2 regions of the Halomonas sp. HL-93 genome follow, and region 1 is predicted to be linked to the other one. Evidence: predicted binding sites of a transcription regulator. Region 1 holds the regulator's gene; the other holds the start of a gene.
What was found. The regulator PhoB, encoded in region 1, activates phosphate uptake and scavenging genes when phosphate is short. The targets are predictions, from matches to a motif close to TGTCATANNNNTGTCANA.
Positions count from the first base shown of each region.

Region 2: a site for PhoB is predicted at 5,881-5,898, ahead of ppk1 (polyphosphate kinase 1). Genes of this name have one in related genera too.

Region 1 covers NZ_LT593974.1:4,047,006-4,058,962, forward strand. Annotated here, with positions in the region: gene GA0071314_RS18830 (LysR family transcriptional regulator) at 1-691, opposite strand, end outside; gene GA0071314_RS18835 (hypothetical protein) at 728-1,084, opposite strand; gene GA0071314_RS18840 (HU family DNA-binding protein) at 1,084-1,395, opposite strand; gene GA0071314_RS18845 (NAD(P)/FAD-dependent oxidoreductase) at 1,464-2,633, opposite strand; gene GA0071314_RS18850 (chorismate--pyruvate lyase family protein) at 2,717-3,283, shown strand; gene ubiA (4-hydroxybenzoate octaprenyltransferase) at 3,319-4,209, shown strand; gene phoB (phosphate regulon transcriptional regulator PhoB) at 4,306-4,995, shown strand; gene phoR (phosphate regulon sensor histidine kinase PhoR) at 4,998-6,323, shown strand; gene cysZ (sulfate transporter CysZ) at 6,881-7,612, opposite strand; gene phoU (phosphate signaling complex protein PhoU) at 7,694-8,422, opposite strand; gene pstB (phosphate ABC transporter ATP-binding protein PstB) at 8,451-9,266, opposite strand; gene pstA (phosphate ABC transporter permease PstA) at 9,260-10,657, opposite strand; gene GA0071314_RS18890 (ABC transporter permease subunit) at 10,654-11,766, opposite strand; gene GA0071314_RS18895 (PstS family phosphate ABC transporter substrate-binding protein) at 11,868-11,957, opposite strand, start outside.
Region 2 covers NZ_LT593974.1:732,013-743,969, reverse strand. Annotated here, with positions in the region: gene GA0071314_RS03335 (ubiquinone biosynthesis accessory factor UbiJ) at 1-372, shown strand, start outside; gene ubiB (ubiquinone biosynthesis regulatory protein kinase UbiB) at 369-1,991, shown strand; gene GA0071314_RS03325 (phosphoribosyl-ATP diphosphatase) at 2,013-2,375, shown strand; gene tatA (Sec-independent protein translocase subunit TatA) at 2,418-2,693, shown strand; gene tatB (Sec-independent protein translocase protein TatB) at 2,697-3,119, shown strand; gene tatC (twin-arginine translocase subunit TatC) at 3,116-3,901, shown strand; gene elbB (isoprenoid biosynthesis glyoxalase ElbB) at 4,018-4,677, opposite strand; gene hemB (porphobilinogen synthase) at 4,838-5,851, shown strand; gene ppk1 (polyphosphate kinase 1) at 5,991-8,183, shown strand; gene metE (5-methyltetrahydropteroyltriglutamate--homocysteine S-methyltransferase) at 8,247-10,544, opposite strand; gene GA0071314_RS03285 (LysR family transcriptional regulator) at 10,644-11,582, shown strand; gene GA0071314_RS03280 (ATP-binding protein) at 11,545-11,957, opposite strand, start outside.

The sequences.
Region 1 (11,957 bases):
CCAGTACCACCATGGAGTTAGTGTTCATTGCCAGACGAGGGGCAATGCGCGCTTGCTGAAAGGCCTGATCGACCATTTGGCGCACCCCGTGGCTGGTATCCCACATCGCCATGGGCTCGGCGCTCAGTTGATCGAGAGAGAGCGGCGCAGGCTGGTTGGCCAAGGCATGCTGCGGTGACAGGATGGCCATTAATGGCTGTGGGCTGGAAGCCCAGAAACGCAGTTGAGGATGGGTTCTTTCGTGGAACATTAAGCCGATATGGCTGTGATCATCGACCACGGCTTCAATAATGCCCGAGGTGCCAGCGATATGAATATCGAGCTGGATACCCGCGTAAAGCTGGGTGAACTCATGTAGCGGGGACGCCACTAAATCACTGACGAACCCTTCACCGACGGTGAGCGATATTCTTCCGGTCTCCAGACGCTGGTAGGATTCAAGAGACGCAATAAAGCCTTCATCAAGGGCACCGCGACGTTCGCAGTACTCAAGCAGCATTTCGCCTACCGGGGTAGGCGAAATGCCGTCGCGCTGACGCTCCATGAGGGTGGCTCCCAAGGCTTCTTCCAGCAGCGCAATTTGCCTGCTAACCGCCGAGGGAGCAATGTCCAAGCGCGCCGCTGCACGGCGCACTGAACCAGACTCCAGGGTAACGCGAAAGTACACTAAGCGCTGATGAGGTATATCCATCGCTAAAGCGCCACCTCCGCTCAGTCTGTCGGGTAACTACAAATACTTAAGCAGTTTCTGCAGCTTGTTCATATCGGCGGAGTCGCCTACCAAGCGTACCTCGCCGTTAATCATGCCATCGAGGAAGGCTTGCTGCGTTGGCTTTTTGAGGATGCGTAACGCCGCATCATCGTTGCGAAAGCGCAGTTCAAGGTCCAAGTCGATCGGCAGGCCTTTACCCGTGGTGATGCTGGTTGGCGTCATCCGGTAATGGCGGGCAGTACCCAAATCCTCTGTGGCAATGCCCCAGTCCAAGCCGCGCATTCGCTCAAGTTGTTCACGAAAGCGCGGCTTGCGGCGCAGGGCACGTTTGAGCAGTAAGCCCAATAGCCACAGCGTCAGTTTGAGCTTCATTAAGAAACAGCGTCCTTAAGCGCTTTGCCCGGCTTGAAGGCGACATTTTTGCTGGCTGGAATTTGCAGCGGCGCGCCGGTTTGCGGGTTTTTACCGGTACGGGCGGCACGCTCGCGAACGGTAAAGGTGCCAAAGCCAATCAGGGCAACGTCTTCGCCTTTGGACACGCTGTTAGTGATTTCATCGAGAATCACGTTAAGTACTTGGCCCGCTTTGTCTTTGGACAGGTCGGCATTTTCGGCAATGGCGGCTGCAAGTTCAGGTTTACGCATAAGGAAACTCCCTTTGTTTAATGATCGTGCAAGATACACTGTCGTGTTGTTGGTAAGGTCACTGAGGTTGAGCCATCATTTCAGCCAAACCGTCAGCGCCGCGAAACTCAGCCTAGCAGCGTAGGGGCTGCTCTGGAAAGCTCCACTTTCCTTCTCACGCAGCCGCCTGTCAATGCAAAACCAATCAAACGTCCGTCTCTATCTTCCGCGATTGCCGTCATATCACCGCCTTCGCCTTCGATCCGCCAGCGTTCAGGGGGCCGGGTTGGCGGGTAGGCGACCACCGGCAGTAATGGCGTTTTAACGATTACCGGCCAAGCCCCAAAGCGCACTGCCGTGGGTGTACCAGCTAGGGTGGCGGCGAGTGCCTGGGCACTGGCTTGAAGAGGCTGCACGTACATCGCGTTGATGCCGTCAACGCAGGCAACGTCACCCAGGGCGTGGATATCCGGGTGCGAGGTGCGTAGCTGCCGGTCTACCTGGATACCACTGGCGGAAACCGTGAGCCCCGCCGCCTCGGCCAGTGCAATACGCGGGGCCAAACCGGTGGCCATCAACAACACATCGACAGTGAGCGAGTCGTCGTTATCCAGCGTTAGCGTCACGCCATCGTCATCATTAAGCGCCATCGTCTTGAGCGTTCTGCCCAGCGCAAGGCGGATGCCCGCCTCCAGAAACGCCTCGCCTAGCGCGCGACCTAGCGGAGCAGGCAGCAAGCGGGACAATGGCGCAGCGTCTGGGGCGATAACGCTAACCTCGTGGCCCCCCGCATGCAGGTCATTGGCAAATTCGCAGCCGACCAGCCCTGCGCCGATGACCGCCACGCGGGCAGGCGTAGCCCCCAGCGCGCGGTGAAAACACCGATAGTCGTCAAGATTGTTAACGGTAAAACAGCGCGGTTTGAGCGGGTCAGGAATGGCCATGGGCACGCGTGGCTCGGCACCGGTGGCCAGTACCAGGCGGTCGTAGCCAAGCGCCTGGCCGTCTGCCAGCCGGAGCGAGTGATGCGCGGCGTCCAACTGGCTTACGGTGGCCTGGGTGAGCACACGGGCGTCCAGCGAGTCGGCGAGCTCGTTGGCGTTGCGTTGGGCGAGGCGTTCCGGTGGCAGGCGCTTGGCAAAGGCGGTCGATAGCAGGGGTTTGCTGTAGTCATCGCCGCTATCGGCACTGATCAGGCAGATCGAACGCGTATCGCTCTGTCGGCGTAGCGCACGGGCAAGACCAACGCCCGCCATACCCGTGCCGACAATAATCAGCTCAGCGTGTGATGAGGGCATCCAATTATCCAAAGGTCAGTGGGACAAAAGCCTATATATGGCCTCATGTTACACTAATGCACCGTTTAATTGCCTGGGAGGCTATGGTGCCGCGTCACTTTATTGGGTCCGTCCCTGATTTGCCATGTTGGCGACCCGTCAAGGCATTGCGACCGTCGATGAGCGCGGCGTGGTGGCAGTGGGTTGCCTCCACAGACTCATTGACAGCGCGTATTATGGCAGCAGGCGGCGAGCGGCCTTTCCGCGTGCAGCTGTTGCGCCAGGGCGTTGGGCTACCTCAGCCGCATGAGGCCCAGGCGCTGGGCCTAGCGGCAAGGCGCTATGCCTGGCTGCGCGAGGTGGCCCTGTGCGTGGATGAGACCCCGTGGGTCGTGGCCCGCTCGGTGGCCCCCCTTGAAGCCCTGCGTGGCCAGCGACTGGAACGCCTGGGGGAGCGGTCGCTGGGTAGTTGGCTATTTAGCCAGCCTGACCTGGTACGCGGCCCGCTATATGCCACGCGTCATGCACCTGGGTTTGTTTATCCCTGTGACAAACGCGTTAGCAGCCAGTGGGGGCGACGCTCGGTTTTCCAACACGCGGGGCTATCGCTGCTGGTTCAAGAATACTTTTTATCGACCATGGCGGATGATCTTGCGCTGCCTTCGCGCTAGGCTAACGCTGCGTCTCTTGGATGGGTGAGGTAAGCATGGATCGTTCTCTACTGCGGCCAACGGGAATGGGTCGCCTGATGGATTTTATACGGCTGATGCGGCTGGATCGGCCGATCGGTACCTGGCTGCTGATGTGGCCCACGCTATGGGCCTTGTGGATGGCCGCTGAAGGTGTACCAGGGCGCGACGTGCTATTGATCTTTATCGCCGGGGTCTACGTGATGCGCGCAGCGGGGTGTGTGGTCAACGATTATGCTGACCGCCACGTTGATGGCTATGTGAAGCGTACCCAACATCGTCCGTTAGCCACCGGGCGGATCAGTGAAACCGAAGCCCAGTTGCTGTTTATCGGGCTGGTGGCTGCGGCGTTTATGCTGGTGCTGTTAACTAATTGGTTTACCGTTTTGCTGTCGGTGGGCGGCGTATTACTGGCGTTCATCTACCCGTTTATGAAGCGCTACACGCATTTCCCTCAGGTGGTACTCGGCGCGGCTTTTTCCTGGGCGATTCCGATGGCCTTCGGGGCGGTCTTGGGCGATGTGCCGGTGGAGGCGTGGTTACTGTTTTTTGCCAATCTGCTGTGGACCGTCGCCTACGATACCCAGTACGCCATGGTCGATCGCGACGACGATATCAAGATCGGCATCAAATCCACGGCCGTGCTGCTGGGCAACGCCGACCGGCTGGTAATTGGTCTGCTTCAGCTTGCCACGCTGGCACTTTTGGCTTGGGTGGGCGCGCGCGTCGGTTTGGGCGGTTTTTTCTGGCTTGGTCTGGCGGGTATGGCGGCGACGTTCATCCACCAGCAGCGTTTGATCCGTCAGCGTGAGCGGGACCCGTGTTTCCAGGCATTTTTGAATAATCATTGGTCAGGTCTACTGGTGTTTGCCGGGATTGCGCTGAGTTGGTGGCCGATTGCTGGCTAATCCCTGGTAATGTCATAGAATTGTCATCAAGTCATGGTGTGATCGTCATTGACATGTCACTGGATTACTTTCTATCGAACACCGTGAGGCTCTGGAATGACCGCCAAGACCGTACTGATCGTCGATGATGAGGCACCCATTCGCGAAATGATCGCGGTGGCGCTGGAAATGGCTGACTATCGTGTTCTTGAAGCGGACAACGCCCAGGATGCCCACGCCATGGTAGTTGACCACCAGCCCGACCTGCTATTGCTTGACTGGATGATGCCCGGCACGAGTGGCATCGAACTGGCCCGGCGTCTCAAGCGAGAGGAGGCGACCGCCGAATTGCCAATTATTATGCTCACCGCCAAAGGCGAAGAGGATAATAAAATTCAGGGCCTGGAAGCGGGGGCCGACGACTACATCACCAAGCCGTTTTCGCCTCGCGAACTGGTGGCGCGCTTAAAAGCCGTGCTGCGTCGCGCTACGCCTCGCGGCGTAGAAGATCCTATCGAAATTAACGGATTACTGCTTGATCCGGTAGGCCACCGGGTAAGCGCCTACGGTAAAGCGCTGGATATGGGGCCCACCGAGTATCGATTGTTACAATTCTTTATGACCCATCAGGAAAGGGCCTATACGCGTAGCCAGCTGCTTGATCAGGTGTGGGGAGGCAATGTCTATGTGGAAGAACGCACGGTAGATGTTCATATACGTCGGTTACGTAAAGCCCTGGGCGATGCGCACCAGAACTTAATCCAAACGGTACGCGGTACTGGCTACCGCTTTTCCGCGCGAGTTTAACCTTGCGTTTGTGGAGCCGTGAACTGTGGCGCTTGGTGGGATGGGCGGCACTCGGCACGTGCTTGGGCTGGCTAGTCGGTATGCCTGGGCTAGGGTTAGCCGCTGGCTTCGCCGTGTGTTTGATCTATCACTTGCGGCAATTACGCGCCGCATATCGCTGGCTGACGCAACAGCCGCAGGATGAGCCACCCGCCGCACGCGGCCTTTGGGGCGAGCTATTTGACCGCCTATACCGCTATCAGAAAAGCCAACGGATTACCCAAAGTCGTCTGCGTACGACGCTTGCCCGCATTCAAGAGTCCTCTGAGGCCATGCGTGACAGTGTGGTGATGCTCGACCGTCACGGCGACCTGGAATGGTGGAATAGCGCTGCCAGCGATATGCTAGGGCTGCAAACGGCCCACGATCGCGGCCAGCATATTACCAATCTGCTGCGCGACCCGCGTTTCATCAGCTACTTTAATGCGCGTGACTACGGTGAGCCGCTGACACTCACATCGCCAATAGACGAACGGCGCATTCTGCAGTACCAGATTACCCTTTATGGTGACGATGAGCGTTTAGTTATGGCGCGCGATATCACCCGGTTGCATCGACTAGAGCAGATGCGGCGAGACTTTGTGGCCAATGTTTCCCACGAGCTACGTACGCCGTTAACCGTGCTGTCGGGGTATCTTGAAACCTATGGTGAACTGGCTGATCAGCTCCCCCCTCGCCTGGGGCGGGGAATTGAGCAGATGGAGGCCCAAACACAGCGCATGCAGAATTTGGTAAATGACTTACTGCTGCTGTCTCGCTTAGAAATTGATCAAGGCGGTCAAGATCATCAGCATCTTGATGTGACCGCCTTGTTAAACAGTGTAGGAGCTGATGCTCTGGCGCTTTCTGATCATCAGCATACGCTTAGGGTCGACAGCGATTACCCCGCACAGCTAGTGGGTAGCGAGCAGGAAATGCGTAGCGCCGTGTCTAACCTTGCCTTTAATGCGGTGCGTTATACCCCTCCAGGCAGCACGATCACACTGCGCTGGACAGCGTTTGGCCAAGGCGCGTGTATCGAAGTGTGCGACGACGGGGAGGGGATCGACCCCGTGCATATTCCGCGTTTGACCGAGCGGTTTTATCGCGTTGATAAGGGCCGCAGTACCGCGACCGGGGGCACCGGGCTTGGACTTGCCATTGTAAAACACGTCTTGTTGCGCCACGACGCTCAGTTACAAATTGATTCACGCCCGGGCGAAGGTGCTCTGTTCCGCTGTGTGTTCCCGGCGACCCGCCTCATTACCCCTGCCACTCCGCCGCGTAATGCGTCGTCGATGACGCAATAACCCTGCGCCGTGAGTGGATATTCCCGTTACATGTGTCATTACGACTCACAACGTGAGTATCCATTTGTCACGCTTCGCTCATGCAGTGATAGGAAGCATAAAAAAACAACTCTTTGTTATCATTACATAATAAATAGCTTAGTGGGTAGCTGGCACAGAGTCTGCTCTTAAATAAATACGACAGTCGCCTTGTATTGTAAAATGCAGAAAACTGTTGATACTTTTCTTTACATAGTAGGGAAAAGTAACTACGCTTAGATAGTGAACCGATGCGAGGCAAGGACGTCTTGTGTCAGCAGGGATGATTGAAGATTCACAGGATGAATCTAAAAGGCGATCACACTGCCAGTCAGGGTAACGTCCACGGTTGGAATCCCGCAAAAGGATTGGAAGCTGGTTAGCAACATCGCCTAAAATGATCACTGTCGAAGACCCCGCCACGGCGGGGTCTTGTTTTTTACTGGGTTCTATTCGATATCGCTCCCTGCGATATCACGCCATCGCCTCTCATTAACGCGATTTTTTTCCACACCGTCTTGCGGTTAATGCACATCTTCTCAAGGCTTGGTGAGCGTATGGACATCACGGTAGTGGTCATCCCACATTAGCACGGCCCCGGCCACGGCACCGGGAATCAAGAACAGGTTGGCTAGCGGAATCCACGTAAGCAGCGTCACAAGGCCGCCATAGCTTAGGCTTTGCCACCAGCGCGCCGACAGGCGTCCGCGCATATCGCGAAACGATACCTTGTTGTTATCCATTGGGTAATCTAAATAAGTGATGGCCATCACCCAGGCGGAAAACAATGCCCATAGCAACGGGGCAAACAGGTTAAGTCCTGGAATCCAGCCCACCACAAACAGTAGTGCGGCGCGCGGTAAGATATAGCCCAGCTTGACCAGTTCGCGACCCATTGCATCAAGTGCTGTTTTGGTTAGCCCGCGGTCATCCAGAGGCTCTTTACCGACAACTTGGCGCTCTACCTTGGCGGCCAAAAAGCCATAGAAGGGCGCGGCGATAAAGTGGGTTACCAGCGTAAAGGTGAAAAAAATCACCACCAGCAAGCAGATAAAAAACACCGGCCAAATTAGCCACGAGAGCCATTCCAGCCAGCTGGGGACGGCGCTCATCCAGCTTGTCATCCAGCCGGAAAAACGCTCCAGCACGACGTGAAGCATGGCACCGTAGACCAGCACATTGACCATAATGGGTAGAAAAATATAGCGCCTCAGCCCAGGCCCATAAACACAGCGTGTACCTCGGCTGATGGCAGTGACCGCGTCTAGCATGGAAAGTATGACTCCTCGTTGATCGCAATACCCTGGCTGCCGTGCAGCCAGGGCGTATTGCATGAGGAATCAGGGGGCAGGTCAAGACTTTTTCGGCGCCGCCTGCTGATCCAGGGTGTCGGGATCGGTATGGCGGATATCCAGCCCTTTGACGAGGTAAACGACGTGCTCGGCCAGATTGTTGGCGTGGTCACCGACGCGCTCCAGGGCGCGCAGTACCCACATGATGCTGAGCACCGAGGTGATCGAACGCGAATCCTCCATCATGAAGGTCATCAGCGAGCGCATGGCGCTGCCGTACTCACCGTCGACAAATTCATCCTCACGGATGACCTGCATGGCGAGCTCAGTATCGAAGCGGGCAAACGCCGTCAGTGAGTCGCGCAGCATTTTGCGCACATGCTCACTGATGTGGCGGACTTCCACCAGCCCGCGGACGGTATTGCTGTTTTCGCTCAAGGTTAGAGCGTTGCGGGCGATTTTGCTGGCCTCATCGCCAATCCGCTCTAAATCGGATGTGGCACGGATCACCGCCAGCACCAGACGCAAATCCGAGGCGGCAGGCTGGCGGCGCGCCAGCACGCGGGTGCACTCATCATCGATTTGGATCTGCAGGTCGTTGACCTGGCGGTCGTTATCGCGGACCTTTTCGGCCAACCGCGAATCGTTTTCCAGCAGCGCAAAGACAGCGTCTTGCACCTGTTTTTCCACCATCCCGCCCATGGCCATCAGGTGGGTCTTGAGCTCTTCCAACTCCTGGTTGAATTGGCGCGAGATATGCGTGCTGTGGGTATCGCTGGTAATGTCCATGGAGCCCTCCTAACGGGGTTGCTGCAACCTAAGCCATGCGGCCGGTTATGTAGTTTTCGGTTCGTTGTAAACGAGGGTTAGTGAAAACGTGGTCGGTGGGGCCGTACTCCACAAGCTCACCCTGTTGCAAAAAGGCGGTGTAATCGGACACCCGAGCCGCCTGCTGCATATTGTGAGTCACCAACACTAACGTTAGCTGAGATTTCAGATTACGAATCAGCTCTTCAATTTTAAGCGTGGAAATCGGGTCAAGCGCCGATGCAGGTTCATCGAGCAGCAGCACATCGGGCTGAACCGCCAGGGTGCGCGCAATCACCAGACGCTGCTGTTGCCCGCCGGACAGCTGCCAAGCGGAGCGATGCAGGCGATCTTTGACTTCATCCCATAGTGCCGCCGAGGTGAGTGCCCACTCGATAATATCGTCCCGCTGGCGCTTGGCGAGCCGCTTCTGCAGGCGCAGACCAAAGGCGACATTCTCGTAGATCGACATCGGGAAGGGGTTAGGGGTTTGAAACACCATGCCCACCCGACGGCGAAGCTCTGTCACGTTAACCTCCGGGTCATGAATGCTTTGCCCTTCGAGACTGATAACACCGCTGTGGCTGACCGATTCATTAAGATCGTGCAGCCGGTTGATTGCCCTTAACAGAGTCGACTTGCCACACCCCGAGGGGCCAATAAAGGCCGTCACACGATGGCGGGGCACCTGCAGCGTAAGCTCCTGCAATGCCGGTTTCCCCGCGTAGGCGAGGCTAAACTGGTCAATGTTCAGGCAGCACTGCTCCGCTGGAAAAAGCGTCACGGGCGCCTGCGTGGCGTGATCGACATGTCGAGATGCTAGCATTCGCTTCCTCGCTGACGACGTAGATGATGACGCAATAATATGGCAGTTAGGTTAAGCACCAACACAATCAGCACTAATAATAGAGCAGTGGCATACACCAACGGGATAGCGGCCTGGACATCTTCGCCGTGAAAGGCGGTGTCAAACAGGTGGTAGCCAAGGTGCATAAACTTGCGTTCCAGGTGTAAGTAAGGGAATTCTCCGTCGAGTGGCATCTGCGGCGCGAGCTTAGCCACCCCGACCAGCATTAATGGTGCTACCTCTCCGGCCGCCCGTGCCACGGCTAGAATGACCCCGGTTAGCATGGCCGGTGTGGCCATCGGCAGCACGACACGCGTCAGCATTTCAAGCCGCGTGGCCCCCAGCGCCACCGCGCCTTCACGCTGAGCCTCGGGAATCCGCGCAAGCCCCTCTTCGGTGGCCACGATCACCACCGGCAGGGTGAGCAGGGCGAGGGTTAACGATGCCCATAACAAGCCGCCGGTACCAAAGGTAGGCGACGGTAAGGCGTCGTCGAAGAACCACTCATCGAGTGAGCCACCAATGCCGTACACAAACACCCCCAGGCCGAACACGCCATATACAATCGACGGCACGCCTGCGAGGTTGCGAACGCCAATACGCACCAGTCGGGTAAGCGGCCCCTGGTGGGCAATCTCATTGAGGTAGATGGCAGCCAGCACGCCAAACGGGGTGACGATTACCGACATTAAAATGACCATCAGCATGGTGCCGAATATGGCTGGCCATACGCCGCCGCTGGTATTAGCCGCACGCGGCCCCTGACTTAAAAATTGCCAGACATCGCCCCCCCAGGCTTGAATTTTTTGCCCCACATTCATGGCATTCGGCGCTTCGACGTTAAGCACGGGGGCGAGTGACTGGCGCAGCGTTTGCCCTTGGGGCGTGCGCAAAGTGAGCTGATAGTGTGTGCGCTGCGCGGTGGGCAGAGGCAGTGCCTGCTGAACCTGCTGCCATGCGTCATCGCCGGTAAACCGCTCGCCATTGACCTCAACCGCCTCCAGATAGCCGATAAAGTCGCCCCAGGTGCGCCGCTCCAGGCGCAGCAGGTTCGCCGGCTGGGTCTGCCGGGCAATGGCGTCGATAGCCACCCAGCGCCAGCGGGCATCGTCGACGTCGCGATTGCCCGTAAAATAGAGGCGCTCGCGACCTTCCTGGTCGGGAAGCGGCATCTCGCGTACCGCCTCGCCCGCCACTACGTCACCATTGTCCAGCGTGACTTCGTCCAACGCAGCCGGCCAGAAATGGCCTAGACCGCGCGTTAGCAGTAACGCAAGCAAGGCACCCAGCATGAGCAGTGAGAGCGCAACGCTGCCTGCGCATAACCAGGGCCAGACGCCCTGCTGCATGGCGCTTTTCAGCCACTTCATGGAACACCCCCTATGCGCTGATAGCGTCGACGCAGTCGTTGACGTACCACTTCCGCCAGGGTGTTGACGAAAAAGGTGAACAAAAACAGCACCAGCGCCGCCAACACCAGCATGCGATAGGTGGCACCTCCGGCGGCGGCTTCGGGCAGTTCAATTGCGATGGCGGCCGCCATGGTGCGCATGCCCTCGAAGGGGCTGGCGCTGAGCAGCGCCGTATTGCTGCTGGCCATCAGCACGATCATGGTTTCTCCCACCGCTCTGCCCGCGCCAATCATGATGGCGGAAAACAGCCCCGGCCCCGCGGCGGCAAGCGCCACCTTGATCACCGCCTGCCAGCGGCTAGCGCCCAGTGCCTGAGCCCCTTCCAAGAGCGGCCGGGGGACCTCGGTAAGGGCATCTTCGGCGAGCGAATAAACGCTGGGGATGACGGCGAAACCCATCGCCAAGCCAACAATCAGCGCATTGCGAGTGACGTAGTCGAGGTCAAACCATTGGTAAAGGTGTTGGCGGAGATCGCCGCCCCAAAAGGCCTGCTCCACCAGCGGGGTTATCCATAGGGCCACCATAAACATGGCGATGAGCCAAGGAATCAGCCACAACGCCGCCCACGAAAGCGGCAAGCGACGCTGCCAACGGCGAGTCGCCAGGTGCCAAAGCAAGCCAGCAAGCCCAGCGCTGAGCGGCAGCCAAAGTAGCACTACAAGAGTGCTGGCCAAGTGACGCTCGACCCAAGGCGCGAGCACCATACCGGCAATAAAACCCACTACCACGCCAGGGATGGCCTCCATCATTTCCAGCGTTGGCTTAATGCGACTGCGTAGCCGCGGGGACATGAAAAACGCCGAGTAAGCCGCCGCTCCAAGCGCCAACGGTAGCGCAAACAGTAGCGCCATCAGAGCGGCTTTTAGCGTGCCCCAGGCCAGCGGTGAGAGCGTTGTCAACGAGGCGCGATCGTTGCTCAGTAATAAGGGGGCTGCTTCCCAGACTAAAAACACCCCAATGCCCAATACCGCCAACAGCACGCCAATGCCGCCGGCGGTGATGAGTCCGGTGGCGATACGGTCTTTTAAGTGGCGGTACGGCGGAGAAGAAAACCGAGCGCGGGTCATGTGACGATCATGGACAAGTCAGCGATAGGATCAGCGTGTGGGCTTGCATGGGAACTCCTTACGTTACGGGACCTTTGTGACAGTTAAATGACAATATCTGCCTACCATGCCCGCTGAGCCTCTAAGGCGTCTAGTGGCAGGGGAACAAAGCCTGCGGCTCGGGTAATCTGTTGGCCTTCAGCGGACATGAC
Region 2 (11,957 bases), 830 kb from region 1:
TCAGTAGAGCAGCTGATGTTTGAAGGTAAACTGGCAATGCGTGGTCAAGTACATTTACTGGAAGCCACGCGTACGCTGCTGCTTGACCTGGATCTCGACTGGGAAAACGAACTGGCGCGCTGGCTGGGCGACACCCCCGCTCATTCTCTTGCCGAAGGGTTACGGCGGGCTGCTGATTGGGGGCTGCGCACCAAAGAGGAGCTAGTGCAGGACGTTTCAGAATATGTCTTTGAAGAGGCCCGGTTGCTGCCTGGACGACAACAGCGTGATGTATTACGCGACCAGCTCACTGCGCTTGAGGTGGCCACCGACCGCTTAGAAGCTCGCTTTAAGCGCCTCGACCGACGACTTCGAGCGGAGGCGAATCAATGAGCTTGCGGCTTTTACGCATCAGTTGGGTCATTGCCCGTCATCGCCTGGATACGCTCCTGCCGCTTGATAGACTCCCCTGGTGGCTGCGTTTTCTGCTGTGGTTCTCGCCGCTGCGCCTGATGCCTATCGGTCAGCGCTCACGAGGCGAACGCCTTCGCCTCGCACTAGAGACGCTGGGGCCGATCTTCATCAAGTTCGGCCAGATGCTCTCCACCCGCCGAGACTTGCTACCTGAAGACATCGCCGATGAACTGAGGCGACTGCAAGACCAGGTACCGCCTTTTCCAGGCGAGCAAGCTGTGACCCGGGTCGAAAAAGAACTCGAAATGCCACTCAGTGAAGCCTTCGCCTTTTTCGACCCTGCTCCCCTGGCATCGGCTTCAATCGCGCAAGTCCATGTCGCCCGACTGCATAGCGGCGAAGACGTGGTGGTTAAAATCATTCGCCCCGGCATTGACCGCATCATGCGTCAGGACATGGCGCTGATGTACCAGGTGGCCAAACTACTGGCCAAGGTGCCCGAGGCGCGTCGTCTGCGCCCGGTGGAAGTGATCAGAGACTACGAGGCGACGCTTTTCGACGAGCTTGACCTGTACAAGGAAGCCGCCAACACCTCGCAGCTTAAGCGTAATTTCAAGGATTCTCCGCTGCTGTTTGTACCCACCATCTACTGGCCCTACACGCGTCGCCACGTCATGGTGCAGGAGCGTATCCGCGGCGTCCCCGTGGCCGACCTCGACACCCTCAAAGCCAGCGGTACCAACTTAAAAAAGCTTGCCGAACGCGGCGTGGAAATCTTCTTTACCCAGGTGTTTCGCGACAATTTCTTCCATGCCGATATGCACCCCGGCAATATTTTCGTCAACTGCGACAACCCGGAAGACCCTCAATATATCGCCATTGACTGTGGCATTGTTGGCAGCCTGACGCGCGAGGATCAAGATTACCTGGCACGCAACCTGCTGGCGTTTTTCCATCAGGATTATTACGAAGTCGCCGCGCTGCACATTGAGTCGGGTTGGGTAAGTGAAAATACCCGCGCCAACGAGTTTGCTGCGGCCATTCGAACCGTGTGTGAACCTATTTTAGAAAAACCGTTGAAAGATATTTCTTTCGGTCAGGTGTTATTGGGGCTGTTCCAAACCGCCCGACGCTTTAATATGGAAGTTCAGCCCCAGTTGGTATTGCTGCAAAAAACGCTGCTTAATATTGAGGGCCTAGGTCGACAGCTTTACCCAGACCTAGACCTATGGAGCACAGCAAAACCTTATCTAGAGCAGTGGATGAAAGAGCGTGCAGGATTGGGTGGGCTGTGGCGCTCACTAAAACGCCAGGCACCAGAGCTTTCACATCAGTTACCTGAGCTGCCAGTATTGGCACACCAGGCGCTTAGCCGCATGGAACACGAACACCGCCAACGCCATCAGCAAGCCTCCGCTATCAGCGCCATGCGACAGCAGTTGTCGCGGCAGGGCAAGCGCCAGCATCGTCTGCGCATTGGCTTGATTCTGTTAGGGTTAGCGCTCGCTTGGCAGCCGCTCAGTCAGTGGGCTAGCAGTCAACAATGGCCCGTTCTGGCTGCCGCTGCGATTGGCCTGCTACTGTTGGCGTGGCAATAGTTGAAGAACCTAAGGATCCCCATGGACACGACGACGCCTACCCCCAATAATGCGCCTGTACTGGATGCGCTCGACGAGGTATTACGTAAGCGTCGCCACGCCTCGCCGGACGATTCGTATGTTGCCTCCTTGCATCATAAGGGTTTGAACAAGATACTCGAAAAGCTGGGCGAGGAAGCCACAGAAACGCTGATCGCCGCCAAAGACGCCGAACATGGCAGTTTGGCCGAGCGTCAGGCACTGGTCGCTGAAACAGCTGACTTATGGTTTCATAGCTTGGTGATGCTGTCGCATTTGGGCATGGATCACCAAGACGTACTCAACGAGTTAGCGCGCCGATTCGGTATTTCCGGTCACGATGAAAAAGCGGCGCGCAAGCGCTAATCAACGGGCTTTGCAACGTACCCCCATCACGAGGACACGCATATGTTAGGTGGTATCAGTATTTGGCAGTTGCTGATTGTGCTAGGCATCATCATCCTGATTTTCGGCACCAAAAAGCTTCGCAATGTCGGTTCGGATTTAGGCGGGGCCGTTAAAGGCTTCAAAAAAGCCGTTCATGAAGACGAGAAGGACAGCGAGAAACAAGACGAAGAACAACCCCAAGCAAAAGTTCGCCACGACGAGTCAGGCAATACTTACGACGTTCAGGCAGAAGAGAAAGCAAAACAAGCGGCTGATAACAACGACGAGCGCAAATAAGCCATGTTCGACTTTGGCTTTTTTGAAATTCTAGTCATTGGCATCGTAGGGCTTTTGGTTTTGGGCCCTGAACGCCTGCCGCGCGCCGCACGCACGGCAGGCTTGTGGATAGGAAAAATAAAACGCACCGTCTCGGGCATGCAGCGTGAAATCAGCGCTCAGCTAGAGGCGGAAGAGCTGCGCCAAAAGCTCACCGACCAGCAAAAAAAGCTCGATGAGAGCCTACGCAAAGCCAAACAAGACGTGGAGCGGATTGCGGACGACCCCGAAAAACCAACGGCGCCGTCTCGCGATACGTCAACGTCGACGGAACAGCGTGCCGCCAGTGCTGCCTCGCATCTGGATGATGCGCTGGAGACCGTCCACGAGAAAGCGCCAGCGTCGCCCGACGCCGAGTCATCTACCAAGGACAGCAAGCAACCATGAGTACGTCTGGTGATTCGCAGGAGCCCAACAATGAACAGAAGCAAGCGCCGCTAATCGAGCATCTTATTGAGTTACGCTCACGACTGATGCGCGCGGTTATTGCTATTTTGGTTGTTTTCCTGGCGCTGTATTCGTTCTCAAACGATATCTATCTTTTCGTCGCCGAACCGTTGATGGCGCTGTTACCCCCGGGGTCGCAAATGATTGCCACCGAGGTGGCATCACCGTTTCTGGCCCCATTTAAACTGACCCTGGTGACGGCGTTGTTTCTCGCTATTCCTTTCGTACTCCACCAGGCGTGGTCGTTTATCGCGCCGGGACTTTACGATAACGAGAAAGCGCTGGCGATTCCGATACTGGTGTCCAGCATCCTGCTGTTCTACGCCGGCGCGGCGTTTGCCTATTACGTGGTGTTCCCCTTGCTGTTTGCGTTTTTCACCCAGACCGGGCCGGAAAACGTCACGGTCATGACCGACATCAATCAGTACCTGAACTTCGTGCTCAAGCTGTTCTTTGCGTTTGGCGTGGCGTTCGAAATTCCGGTGGCCACGTTTTTGCTGATTCTGTCCGGCGCCACCACAGTCGAGAGCCTCTCCCAGAAGCGTCCCTATATCATTTTAGGGTGCTTTATTATTGGCATGGTACTCACTCCACCTGACGTTATCTCGCAGAGTCTGCTGGCCATTCCCATGTACCTGCTCTACGAGGTTGGCCTGTTATTTGGTCGCCTGGTACGCAAACGGCGCAACGAAAAAGCCGCCGAGGAGCCGAGCGAGGAATAACATCACCGCCTGCGCTGCGCTTACAACAACAAGCCGCTGCCATAGAGCAGCGGCTTGTACGTTTGTACGGACAGCCTTCGCGCAACTTCGCGCGATTGGCAGGATGGGGCTGGAAACTAGTCCATCATTTCATCAATACGATCAACCAGTTTAAAAATACCTGTTGCCGCTTCGCTAATCCGCGTCGCCAGCATATAGGCAGGCGTGGTAACCACGCGATGCTCCAGGTCCACGACGATATCCTCGACGCTACAGCTGCGGTGCAGGCCTCCCATGGCGCTGATCGCCCCAGACATGCTGGGATCATTACCCACCGTCACCGCTATACCATCGCCTAGCAAGCGCGTCGCCAACACCGGCGCAATGCAGATCAAGCCAATCGGCTTGGCATCTTCGCGAAAGCCCGATAGGACCTCCTTGAATGACTCCAGCACCTGCATGCTGTCTCCCGCCGTGGCGAAATCCGACAGATTCTTGGCGACACCAAAACCACCCGGCACAATCACCGCGTCAAACTCATCGGCCGCCAGGTCAGTCAGCGGACTTATTTCACCTCGGGCCAGACGAGCCGATTCCACCAGCACGTTACGCCGTTCGTCCGCGTCGGCCTCCTGGGTGAGGTGATTTACCACATGGTGTTGCTCGATATCCGGAGCAAAACAACGATATCCTATTCCCAACTGGTCCAAGCGCAGCAATGTCAGGGTCGTTTCGTAAATTTCTGACCCGTCGAATACACCACAGCCAGCGAGAATCACTGCCACCTGTTTGGTCATGCTTATCTCCTTATGCAGGGCCTGCTCGTTCAGCAGCGTTTGCGCCACTTTAGTCAGTCTTGAGGCGCGCCACAAGACGGCTTTCGGTGCAGGTCAAGGCTGATATACTCAGCCAAGGCCAACAGACACCCTCATTTGCGAGTTTTTGTGGAGAATACCGTTGAGTACACCAACACCTCGTCACTTCCCCGCGACTCGTCTGCGACGCATGCGCCGCGACGACTTCTCCCGCCGCTTGATGCGCGAATCAACGCTGACGCCTGGTGATCTTATTCTGCCGGTGTTCGTGCTGGAAGGCAGCCAGCAGCGCGAGGCCATCGCTTCCATGCCAGGGGTAGAGCGCTTGTCGATTGACCTGTTGATCGAGCAAGCCCGCGATGCCTATGCATTGGGCATTCCCGCCATCGCGCTGTTCCCGGTCGTCGGCGGTGAACAGAAAAGCGAACTCGCCGAAGAGGCCTACAACGCCAACGGCCTCGTTCAGCGCAGCGTACGCGCACTTAAAGAGGCACTACCTGAGCTGGGCATTATCACCGATGTTGCTCTGGACCCATATACCATTCACGGGCAGGACGGCATCATCGATGAACATGGGTACGTAATCAATGATCGCACCGTCGACACCCTGCTAAAACAGGCGCTTTCTCACGCCGAGGCCGGTGCTGATGTGGTCGCTCCCTCGGACATGATGGACGGGCGTATTGGTGCAATTCGCCAGGTGCTAGAGCAAGAGCATCTTCATAACGTGCGTATCATGGCGTACAGCGCCAAATATGCGTCGCACTATTATGGCCCCTTCCGCGACGCCGTGGGCTCTTCTGCCAACCTGGGCAAAGCTGACAAGCGCACCTATCAGATGGACCCGGCCAACAGTGACGAAGCGCTTCATGAGGTGGCCATGGACATTTCCGAAGGGGCCGATATGGTGATGGTCAAACCTGGGATGCCCTACCTGGATGTTGTGCGGCGGGTCAAAAGCGAATTACGCGTTCCTACCTACGCATACCAAGTAAGCGGTGAATACGCCATGCATCGCGCCGCTTTCGACAACGGCTGGCTTGATGCCGACACGGTCATTTTGGAGTCCCTGATGTGCTTCAAGCGCGCCGGTGCAGACGGCATCCTAAGCTACTTTGCCCTGGACGCTGCGCGACTGCTGACGGCCAAGCGTTGACGCTATGTGTCTGAGGCAAGCTAACAGTAGATGACAATGCCGTGACACGTCTTTGTCATCTTCCTCCGCCATACTGCGTTAACAGGCGCGTATCAGGCAATGATATGCTCAGAGATGACTAACGCCGGAGGCAGTCACCATGGACGATCAGGTCACTGATAATTCGCCCTACCCACTCCATGATCATGGCGGCGGTGATAATGAGTCCTCCCCGCTGCGCGTCAATCGCACGCCCACGGGTGTGCAGGCGCGCGACGCACTGCCAGAAACCGACCTGGACGATCCGCAACTCTATTTCAACCGTGAGCTATCGCACCTGCAGTTCAATATTCGCGTATTGGAACAGGCGCTTGATGACGCGCACCCACTGCTCAACCGGCTGATGTTCTTACTGATTTTCTCATCCAACATGGATGAGTTCTTCGAAATTCGTGTCGCCGGGCTTAAGCACCAAATCGCCCTGGGCGACGATACGACGGGCGCTGATGGGCGGCTTCCCAAGGCGGTGCTTGCCGAAATTTCCGACATCGCCCACGCGCAAATCGTCCGGCAGTATGAAATCCTCAACGATACCTTGCTGCCCGCCCTGGAAGCCCAAGGTCTGCGGTTTCGCCGCCGCGATCAGTGGACCAAGGCGCAAAAGGACTGGGTCCAGGAACTGTTCAACAACGACATCATGCCGGTGATCAGCCCTATCGGGCTGGACCCTTCGCATCCCTTCCCGCGCCTGGTCAACAAAAGCCTCAACTTCATCGTCGAGCTTGAAGGCAAGGATGCCTTCGGCCGTGCCGGGGGCATGGCGATTCTGCCCGCCCCCCGTTCGCTGCCGCGCCTGATGGCCCTGCCCAAGCACCTGTGCAGCGAAGGCTTCACTGAGTACGTATTCCTCTCCTCGATGATTCACGCCCATGCCGAGGAGCTGTTCCCGGGCATGAAGGTGCGCGGCTGCTACCAGTTCCGCCTGACGCGCAATGCCGACATGAGCGTCGATCCGGAAGAGGTCTCCGACCTGGCCTCGGCGCTGCGTGGCGAACTGTTGGCTCGGCGCTACGGCAGTGGCGTGCGGCTGGAAGTCGCCGATAACTGCCCGGACGACCTGACCAACTTCCTGCTGCGCCAGTTTAGCCTCGAGAACGGCGACCTGTACCGCGTGCAAGGCCCGGTCAACCTGACCCGGATGATGTCGGTGCTGGGCGATGTCGACCGCCCCGAGCTGCTCTACAGGCCCTACTCGCCCGGCGTGCCCAAGGCGCTGAAAGGCGGCAGTCTGTTTGACGCCATCGCCAAACAGGACCTGCTGCTGCATCATCCTTTTCAGTCGTTTTCACCCATCGAGGACCTGCTAAGCGAGGCCGCGCGCGACCCTGACGTTCTGGCCATCAAACAGACACTCTACCGCACCGGCGCCGACTCACCCATCGTCAGTGCGCTGGTCGATGCCGCTAGCCAGGGCAAGGAAGTCACCGTGGTCATCGAGCTGCGCGCACGCTTTGATGAAGCCGACAACCTCCAACTGGCTTCGCGCCTTCAGGAAGCCGGCGCCATCGTGATTTACGGCATCATGGCCTACAAGATCCACGCCAAGATGCTGCATATCGTGCGCCGCGAGCGGGGCGAACTGCGCCACTACGCGCACCTGGGCACCGGCAACTACCATTCCAAGACCGCCAAACTGTACACCGACTACAGTCTGCTGACCGCCAACAAGGCGCTGTGCGCCGACGTTCATCGGGTGTTTCAGCAGCTGTCGGGAATGGGCCGCGCGCGCAAGATCGATACGCTGCTCCACGCGCCGTTTACGCTACACGACCGGTTAATGGAAATGATCGACCGTGAAGCCCAGGTGGCAAGCAAGGGAAAACGCGCCCATATCATCATCAAGTGCAACTCGCTGACCGAGCCGCAGCTGATCAAGGCGCTTTATCGTGCTTCCCAGGCAGGCGTGGAGTGCGACCTGATCATTCGCGGCATGTGCTGCCTGAAGCCCGGCGTACCGGGGGTGTCGGACAACATTCGCGTTCGCTCGATCATTGGACGCTTTCTGGAGCACACCCGGGTTTTCCATTTTCATAACGACGGCAAGCCGGAAATCTGGTGCTCGAGCGCTGACCTTATGTCACGCAACATGTTTCACCGCGTGGAAACCTGCTTTCCCCTGCTCGATAAGAAGCTCGCCACCCGGGTCCGCAAGGACCTGGAAACCTACCTGGTGGATAACTGCCAAAGCTGGCTGCTCCAGAGCGACGGCAGCTACCATCTTCAGGACCCGGGCGGCGGTGATGCCATTAGCGCTCAGGAAACGCTGCTTTACGCCTACGCCACCAAGAGCTGACACGTCCCAGACCAACCCCGGCCGCGAGCCGGGTTTAACGTCACCGGGTCGCGCCCCCTATGCTCAGGCGTAACGCGCGCGCAGTTGCCTGGCCGCCTCGACCATATTGGCCAGCGCAGGCTCCACTTCCGCCCAGCCACGGGTTTTCAAGCCGCAGTCCGGGTTGACCCACAGCCGCTCGGCGGGAAGCTTGTCCAGCGCTTTTTCCATCAGCGCCACCATCCAGGCCACGTCGGGGATATTCGGCGTGTGGATGTCGTAAACGCCGGGGCCAATGTCGTTCGGATAGGCAAAGTCCTGGAAGACCTCCAGCAGCTCCATATCCGAGCGCGACGTTTCGATGGTGATCACGTCGGCATCCAGTGCCGCGATCGCGCCGATAATATCGTTGAACGCCGAATAGCACATATGCGTATGGATTTGGGTGGCATCGTCAACGCCGGCGGCGCTTAACCGGAAGCATTCCACCGCCCAGTCCAGATAGCCCTGCCATGCGCTCTGGCGCAGCGGCAGCCCCTCGCGCAGTGCGGGCTCGTCGATCTGAATGATCCGGATACCCGCACGTTCCAGGTCCAAGACTTCGTCGCGCAGCGCTAGAGCGATCTGCCGGCAGGTGGTCTCACGCGGCTGATCGTCGCGTACAAAGGACCACTGCAGGATGGTCACCGGGCCGGTCAGCATGCCCTTCATGGGTTTATCGGTGAGCGTTTGCGCGTACGCACTCCAGCGCACGGTCATGGCCGCCGGGCGCGTCACATCGCCGAAGATGATCGGCGGTTTGACGCACCGGGAGCCGTAGCTTTGCACCCAGCCAAAGCGGGTAAAGGCAAAGCCATCCAGCTGTTCGCCAAAGTATTCCACCATGTCGTTACGCTCGGCTTCGCCGTGCACCAGCACGTCAAGGCCCAGGGCTTCCTGGCGCTCGACGGCATAGGCAATCTCTGCACGCATCTGCGCTTCGTAGTTGGCCTGGCTCAAGGAGCCGGCTTTGAACGCCCGCCGCGCCGCACGGATATCATGGGTCTGCGGGAACGAGCCAATCGTGGTAGTCGGAAACAGCGGCAGCGCCAGCGTCCGGCGCTGTACTTTCGCCCGCTCGGCATAAACAGAGCGACGCTGGCTGTCGCCGGGCGTCACCGCCGCCACGCGTCGATTCACCGCTGCCTGGTGGATGCGCGCTGAATCACGCCGGGCATCCAGCGCCTGGGTGGCCGCCGCTAACCGCTGCTTGTCCAGGTCGGTCGTCCGGTGATCGAGCAGGCGGGCCAGGGTCACCACCTCATCAAGTTTCTGGCGGGCAAAGGCCAGCCAGCTGACCAGCGATTCATCGAGTTCGGTTTCCTGGGCCAGGTCCACGGGCACGTGCAGCAGCGAACAGCTGGGCGCCAGCCAGAGCCGCCTCCCCAGGCGTACCTTGAGCGGGCGCAAGCGCTCAAGCAGCGCCGCAAGGTCGGCGCGCCAGATATTGCGCCCGTCGATAACGCCCACCGACAGCACCTGATGAGGCCCCAGACGGTCAATCACCTGGTCGACCTGTTGCGGCGCGCGCACCGCATCAATGTGTAGCCCCTCCACCGGCAGCCGGGTTGCCAGCGACAGGTTATCGTCCAGGCCGCCAAAGTAGCTGGCCACCATCAGCTTCAAGGGTGCGGACTGCAATCGATGGTAGGCGCGCTCGAAGGCCTGTTGCCAGGCTGGGGGCAGGTCCTGCACCAGCGCAGGCTCATCCAGCTGCACCCACTCAACGCCCTGGGTGGCAAGCCGTGCCAGCACTTCACTGTAAACGTCCAGGACGCTGTCGAGCAGCGTCAGGCGATCAAACTCACTGCCTTTGGCTTTGCCTAACCACAACCAGGTCAGCGGTCCGGTAAGGGTGACCTTGGGGGTAAACCCGGCGCGCAGGGCTTCATCGACTTCGTCGAAGAGCCGACTGGAGGAAAGCGCAAAGCGCTGCCCTTCGTATAGCTCGGGGACCAGGTAGTGATAGTTGGTATCGAAGTACTTGGTCATTTCGCAGGCGGGCGCAGGCTCACCGCTGGGTGCGCGCCCCCGTGCCATGCGAAAGGCGGCATCCAGGTCAACGTCGCCTGCCGCCACTTCGCGGCTCGCATTGAAGCGCTCGGGCACCGCACCCAGCAGTACGGAAACATTCAGCACCTGATCATAAAATGCGAAATCGCCGACGCTGACCAGATCAAGCCCGGCGGCCTGCTGGTCGCGCCAGTGGCGTAGCCGCAGCTCACGGCCGGTCGCTTCGAGGGTCTGACGAGAGCAGTCGCCCTGCCAGTAGGCCTCGGTGGCTTTTTTAAGCTCACGCTGGGCACCAATACGGGGATAGCCGAGAATATGAGAAACTGTCATGATGAAACCTTGCAACGTGAATGATTTCGTACAGTCTGGGCACCACCGATAGGTGAATCAAACTAAAGATTCTAATACCAACCATGAAAAAATTTCACCATGATTGAATTGCGCCATTTACGCACCCTCCTCGCGCTGCGCGAGACCGGCTCACTGGTTGAGGCCGCTGAGCGGGTACACCTCACCCAGTCGGCACTCTCGCACCAGCTGAAAGACCTAGAGAACCGTGCGGATAGCCCGCTGTTTGTACGCAAGACCCGTCCGGTTGAATTTACCCGCGCCGGGCTAAGGCTGCTGGCACTCGCCGACCAGATTCTGCCCGAAGTGCGCAAAGCCGAGCGTGACCTGGCACGCATGGCGGGGACGGAACTTGGCCGGCTGCACATGGCTATCGAATGCCACAGCTGTTTTCAGTGGCTGATGCCCACGGTGGATTACTTTCGCGACCATTGGCCCGAGGTGGAAATCGACATCCCCAGCGGCCATCATTTCGACCCGCTACCCGCCCTGGCACGCGAGCAGTTGGACCTGGTCATCACCGCCGACCCACAGCCCCTGGACGGCGTTCACTACGCGCCTCTGTTCCGCTACGAGGGGTTACTGGCGGTTGCCCGTCAGCATCCATTTGCCGCGTATAGCTTCGTCACGCCCGAGGCATTGGCCGAGGAAACCCTGATCACCTACCCGGTCGAGCAATCCCGGCTGGACGTTTTCACCCAGTTTTTGACACCCGCCGAGGTACGCCCGCGGGAAATCCGCACGGCCGAGCTTACGATCATGATGATGCAGCTGGTCGCCAGCGGGCGGGGTGTCTGCGCGCTGCCCAACTGGGCGCTCACCGAATACCTGGAGCGCGACTACGTCAGCGCGGTCAAACTCGGCGAACAGGGGGTGTGGAGTACGCTCTACGCGGCCGTTCGGGAGGAGACGCTGGAGGCGCCGTGGATGCAGGATTTTCTGCGCACGGCGAAAGAAACCTCGTTTGCCGTATTGAGTGGTATCAAACCGGCGACTCGCGACGCGGAATCAGCAGCGTAAACCGCGCGCCGCCCAGGGAGGGGCTGGTATCCACCGTCACGCTGCCGCCGTGGCCGGCCATGATCTTCTGCACAATGGACAGCCCAAGCCCATAGCCACCGGAACTGCGCGCCCGGCTGTCGTCCAGGCGGGCAAAGGGTTTGAACACATCGGCCCGGGCATCGGCAGGAATCCCCGGCCCGTCGTCTTCCACGTCAATGCGCACCAGATGGGGTTCATCCCACAGACCGATGACCACCTTGGACTGGCCGTAACGGCAGGCATTGCTGACCAGATTTTGCAGTGCGCGCTGCAGATAGCGCGGTTCGCCGAGCAGCTCGATGTCAGGCCCCGGCGCCAGGGTGATTGCCAAGCCTTCGTGGAGCGGCGAGAGCG